DNA from 2 places in the Pantoea eucrina genome. Region 2 is predicted to be linked to the other one. Evidence: predicted binding sites of a transcription regulator. Region 2 holds the regulator's gene; the other holds the start of a gene.

Evidence for each region. Region 2 encodes Fur, which represses iron uptake genes when iron is present. Its sites were predicted from a motif close to ATAATAATGAGAACNACTATCAA; they were not measured.
Region 1: sufA (Fe-S cluster assembly scaffold SufA) is a predicted target of Fur. The motif match lies at 1,810-1,832, and genes of this name have one in related genera.

The regions. Positions count from the first base shown of each region.
Region 1 covers NZ_CP083448.1:1,447,276-1,450,407, reverse strand. The annotation lists gene sufB (Fe-S cluster assembly protein SufB) at 1-1,385, opposite strand, end outside; gene sufA (Fe-S cluster assembly scaffold SufA) at 1,393-1,767, opposite strand; gene LAC65_RS06805 (hypothetical protein) at 2,155-2,559, shown strand; gene ydiJ (D-2-hydroxyglutarate dehydrogenase YdiJ) at 2,590-3,132, opposite strand, start outside.
Region 2 covers NZ_CP083448.1:964,531-967,662, reverse strand. The annotation lists gene ybfE (LexA regulated protein) at 1-51, shown strand, start outside; gene fldA (flavodoxin FldA) at 189-719, shown strand; gene fur (ferric iron uptake transcriptional regulator) at 1,076-1,522, shown strand; gene LAC65_RS04495 (hypothetical protein) at 1,584-1,979, opposite strand; gene glnS (glutamine--tRNA ligase) at 2,215-3,132, opposite strand, start outside.

The sequences.
Region 1 (3,132 bases), 480 kb from region 2:
GAGATCGCATCTTCTTCGCTGATGCCGCGCTGCAGGCAGTAGAACATCTGATCTTCGCCAATACGTGACGTAGTGGCTTCATGCTCAAGCTGCGCTGTGTTGTTGCGCGTTTCTACATACGGGAAAGTATGCGCACCGCAATCGGGACCAATCAGCATCGAGTCACACTGCGTAAAGTTACGCGCATTGGTTGCCGTCGGCATGATTTTCACCAGACCGCGGTAGGTATTCTGGCTTTTACCCGCCGATATCCCTTTAGAGATAATGGTCGATTTGGTGTTTTTACCGATATGGATCATTTTGGTACCGGTATCCGCCTGCTGGCGACCGCTGGTCAGGGCAACCGAGTAGAACTCACCTACGGAGTAGTCACCGCGCAGGATACAGCTTGGATATTTCCAGGTAATCGCAGAGCCGGTCTCAGACTGCGTCCAGGACATCTTGCTGTGATCGCCTTCGCACAGGGCGCGCTTGGTAACGAAGTTGAGGATACCGCCCTCACCTTCGCCGCCAGGGAACCAGTTCTGTACCGTGGAATATTTCACTTCAGCATTTTTATGGATGATGACTTCAACGACCGCTGCGTGCAGCTGATAAGTGTCACGTACCGGCGCCGAGCAGCCCTCGATATAGCTGACATAGCTGTCTTCATCTGCAATCAGAATGGTGCGCTCAAACTGACCTGTTTTCGCCGCGTTGATGCGGAAATAGGTCGACAGCTCCATCGGGCAGCGTACCCCTTTCGGGATATAAACAAAGGTGCCATCGGAGGCTACCGCTGAGTTAAGCGCAGCAAAGAAGTTATCGTTGTGTGGCACGACAGTACCCAGATACTTCTGTACCAGTTCCGGATGGTCATGGATCGCTTCACCAAATGAGCAGAAGATAATGCCCTGTTTGGCCAGCTTGTCACGGTAGGTGGTTGAGACCGACACGGAATCGAAAATCGCATCGACAGCGACCTCTTTACCTTCACGTACCGGAACACCCAGCTGATTAAACGCGTCTTCCACTTCCTGAGTCAGGTAGTCACTGGAGGCCACGCTGCCCGACGCCTGGGTTGCACCCGGCTCAGATGCGCAGCTGTCGTCACAGTTCCCGCATGATGGCGCAGAAAAGTAGCTGTAATCCTGATAGTCGAGCTTGTCATAGTGCGCTTTTAACCAGTGCGGCTCTTCCATTTCAAGCCAGGCACGGAAAGCCTTGAGCCGGAACTCAAGCATCCATTCGGGTTCGTTACGTTTAGCCGAGATCGCACGCACGACATCTTCATTAATGCCGTGTGCCAGTTCGTCGGTTTGTAACCGGGTAAAGAAGCCCTCTTTGTAGTTGAGCTTGCCTTCCCAGGTCTGTACATCATCAGATGCTTCGCTATGTCGTGACATATTTCACTTACTCGACGCCAAAGCTTTCACCGCACCCGCAGGCGTGCTGAGCTTTAGGGTTATTGAATTTAAAGATCTGGTTCAGGCCTTCACGGACGTAGTCCAGCTCGGTGCCGTCGACAAACGGCATTGCCTGAAGCGGCACAAAGAGTTTTGCGCCAAACTGCTCAAACTGCAGATCGTCATCGGCTGGCTCTTTTACCAGATCCATGACATAACCAAAACCGGCACAGCCAGATTGTTTCACGCTCAGTTTCAGACCCTTTACTTCCGGGTCCTGTTCAACCAGAGTCAGGATCTGTTTCGCTGCCGACTCGGTCAGCGTAAGTCCTTTCCAGACAAAATCGTCAGGCGAAAAGGACGCGGCGTTTACTGATGACATCGTTGTACCTCGCAAGTCTGGACCTTCTCAGGCTATCCCCCTATGGTAGTGATATCGCCTATCACTTCAACCTCTTGTTTTGCAGGGATAATCATCTCGTGCTGTTTTTTCTGCTTAATTATTAAGCATAGTCCCTTTAGTACGGCCTGTAACAGACAGTTTTTATTCGGGACAAATATTACAACCTATTGATATCGTAACATTTTATAAAAACCGGCCCTAAAGCAATTAACCTGTATACAGGTTACGCCTTTACCGAATGTAAAGAGATTGTTATTGCCGATTTTAGTAACAGGTTACAGACATCAATATATTTCTTTAGCGGGAATTGCATTCCTGACGCAGTTTAATATGATAATGATTATCATTAACTATTTAGGCGGCGCTATGACACGTACCGTTTCAGCCTGGTTACAACACAAAATCAGCGACTACCGATTTGCCGTGCGCGACATCACCGTAGATTTTTATCTGGCCGAAGCCAGACTCAACCGGCCAGAGTGCTCACTGGAGCAGCTGCGCCGGTTTAACGATACCTGCCTGGATATGGCGGAAATCTGCGATATCAACGGCGACGATCGCAGCTATCTGCACGCCTTAGGCAAGCTGCACCATCGCCTGATTCAGGAGATGGGCAACGATGACCGTGACCGGCTGTTTCGCCTGCAGGCGTATCAGTTCGCCCGCCAGTCGCTGACGCATTTATGCCAAAAGCTTGCACAAAGCGGCGACTGGGACCAGATAACGGGCCTGCAGCGTGATTTTGTCCGCCACGCTGGCTGGATATTCTAATCCAGCTTTGTGACGGCTCCTACATTTTGTTTACATCAATTCCAGCAGCGCCTGTAAAGGATGACGCATGCCGTTGCCTTCGGCACGTTTCACCTGGCTGCGACAGGAAAAGCCGGTCGCCAGACAGCGCTGGCGCGGCAGCCGCTGCAGCTGCGGATGCCAGGAGAGCGCATAGATGCCGAGCGAGTTCTCCAGATGCTGCGCCTCGTGGCCATACGTCCCCGCCATGCCGCAGCAGCCGGTATTGATATTTTCCAGCCGGGCACCGAAGCGGGCAAATATCTTCTGCCATTGATCCGGCGTAGCGGGCAGCGCGGTCACTTCCGTACAGTGCGCAAACAGATACCAGGGCTCGCCGCTGACCGGCTGATTTACGCCATCAGCCAGCGCCTGCTGCAGCCACTCATGCACCAGTAGCACGCTGAAATCACCGCGCTTGCTTTTCAGTACCTGCTGATACTCATCGCGATAGCAGAGCACAGTGGCCGGGTCGACCCCGACCATCGGGATCCCCAGTTTTGCCACCCGATTGAGCAGTTCAGCAGTTTTCGCTGCGGTACGGGCGAAACGCTG
Region 2 (3,132 bases):
CGCAGCGAGCTGATTGAGCAGATGCTGCTGACGCAGCTCAAACTCATATAATTTATGCAGACCGCACACTGGAACACAAACTCTGCGCTTTGCGCGTTCCGCGCTTTTTCAGGGTCTGCTATCATTCGCTTATCTGTATAGTCTGTTGACTTACTCTCACATTCAGGATTTAAGAGGCTACCTAACCCATGGCAATCGTAGGCATTTTCTTCGGCAGCGATACCGGCAACACTGAAAACATTGCAAAGATGATCCAGAAACAACTGGGTAAAGATGTCGCCGAAGTGCATGACATTGCTAAGAGCACGAAAGAAGATCTGGAAGCGTTTGATATTCTGCTGCTGGGTATTCCTACCTGGTATTATGGTGAGGCGCAGTGCGACTGGGATGACTTTTTCCCGACGCTGGAAGAGATTGACTTCAATGGCAAGCTGGTTGCGCTGTTTGGCTGTGGCGACCAGGAAGATTATGCCGAGTACTTCTGCGATGCGCTGGGTACGATTCGCGACATTATTGAGCCAAATGGCGCAATCATCGTGGGCCACTGGCCTGTTGAAGGTTACCACTTTGAAGCCTCTAAAGGTCTGGCCGATGAGAAGCATTTCCTCGGGCTCGCCATCGATGAAGATCGTCAGCCAGAGCTGACGAATGCGCGCGTCGAGGGCTGGGTGAAGCAGATTTTTGATGAGCTGCAGCTTAAAGAAATTATTGAGGCATAATGTGTTGCCGTTACCCGATGCAGGCACGGTTAACATCGGGTAACGGAATTGCCTATAAAAATAATAGCTACGCTTTTTTAACTTTTCCCTGCAATTCTGTAGAATACCCGCAACGGTTAACGGCTTATTCCTCTGTCAGCAGGCTGAGGCTGAGTGAACTGAGAACCCAGCACTGTATAATCCCGCCGGCGACAGCAAGAGCGTTACTCCCGCCTCTGGTGATTTCTTTAGCATTTGCCTGGTTTCTATTCGCCTGCCCCGGTTCTATAATGAGACGCAAATGAGAATGCGCGTTAACCACACATTCAAGGCTGTTAAGCCGCAAATGACTAGCAAAGTAACAGGACAATATCCGCATGACTGACAACAATTCCGCATTGAAAAAGGCTGGCCTGAAAGTCACGCTGCCCAGATTAAAGATTCTGGAAGTGCTTCAGGAACCCCAGTGCCATCACGTCAGTGCGGAAGATTTGTACAAACGCCTGATCGATATGGGCGAAGAGATTGGTCTGGCCACGGTATATCGCGTTCTGAACCAGTTTGACGACGCGGGCATTGTAACCCGTCATAACTTCGAAGGCGGCAAGTCCGTTTTTGAATTAACGCAGCAGCAGCATCACGATCATCTTATCTGCCTGGACTGCGGTAAAGTGATTGAGTTCAGCGATGAGTCGATCGAAACGCGCCAGCGCGAAATCGCGACCCGCCACGGCATTAAGCTTACTAACCATAGCCTCTATCTGTATGGTCACTGCGAAGTGGGTGACTGCCGGGAAGATGAAACGCTGCATAACGATAAATAACGTCAGCTACGCTGCAAAATAAAAAAACCGGTGCAGGCACCGGTTTTTTTGTTGCTGCAGTTCAGGCGACCAGTGTCTCCTGCAGATAGCGCCAGCGCGGATTTTCCGTTGTGCAGTCCAGCACCGCCAGCGAAATACGGCTGTGGCTCTCGCCGTTCAGTATCTGCAGTTCGCGATACTGAATGGTGACCTCTTTTTGCTGCTCAGAAATGATTGCATGTTCGCTGGTCGCGATGCGCATTCCTTCACGCTGTCCGCACAGGCGGCGAAAAAGATCTTCAACGTCATTCAGATTCAGCTGTCTGCCCTGTGGCGTAACCATCCGGAAATCAGGATGGAAATGCGACAGCAGCAGCCCCATGGTATCGTTGCTGACATCCGCATGATTAAAAATACGTTCAATGAGCTGATGTAAAACCACAACGCTATGTTTGGCTTCCTGAGCGAGGCTTGTCATTATTTTTCCCTTTTTGCTAGCCACAGACCAAGTCCGGAGTGCGCATAGCCTACCTGAAAAAAAGGATTTAACACGGTCAAATGCGTTAATTTTTTTAAAGTCAGACAAGTCGTAAACCCGCATACCAGCTCGATTTTATTTAACGCAGAATAAATGGTTGCCGGGGAGCAAAAGAGGATAATAAAAAAGGGCGAATACTCGCCCTTATATAATTTTATGATGCCGGAAGCGGTTATTATTCGCTGCCGATCTTCGCCCAGGTATCACGCAGGCCTACCGTGCGGTTAAATACCAGCGCTGATGGCTGCGAGTAGACGCTGTCCGCGCAGAAGTAGCCCTCACGCTCGAACTGGTATGGCGAGGTTGCTGCCGCTTCGCGCAGTCCTGGCTCCACAAAGCCCTGCTTGATCTGCAGCGAGTCCGGATTCAGAGTCGCGAGGAAATCCTCTGCCGCGCCCGGGTTAGGCACGCTGAACAGACGATCATAGAGGCGGAACTCAGCGGGCAGCGCATGAATTGCGGAGACCCAGTGGATCACCCCTTTTACTTTGCGGCCATCAGCCGGGTCTTTGCTCAGCGTATCCACATCGCAGGTTGCATAGATGCAGGTGATGTTGCCCGCCTCATCTTTTGCCACGCGCTCAGCGCGAATCACATAAGCGTTACGCAGGCGCACTTCTTTACCCAGTACCAGACGCTTATACTGCTTGTTAGCTTCTTCACGGAAATCTGCGCGATCGATCCACACTTCGCGGCTGAAAGGCACGTCGCGCGTTCCCATCTCCGGCCGGTTAGGATGGTTTGGCATGGTGATGATCTCATCATGCCCGGCAGGCAGGTTTTCAATCACGACTTTAAGCGGGTCGAGCACGGCCATAGCACGCGGCGCATTTTCGTTGAGGTCGTCACGAATGCATGACTCCAGCGAAGCCATCTCAACGATATTGTCCTGTTTGGTGATACCGATGCGGCGGCAGAACTCACGAATTGATGCCGCGCTGTAACCACGACGGCGCAGGCCTGAAACGGTCAGCATGCGCGGATCGTCCCAGCCTTCAACCCGCTTCTCGCTCACCAGCTGCGTCAGCTTGCGCTTCGACATCACCGCATATTCCAGATTCAGGCGCGAAAATTCATACTGCCGCGGATGCAC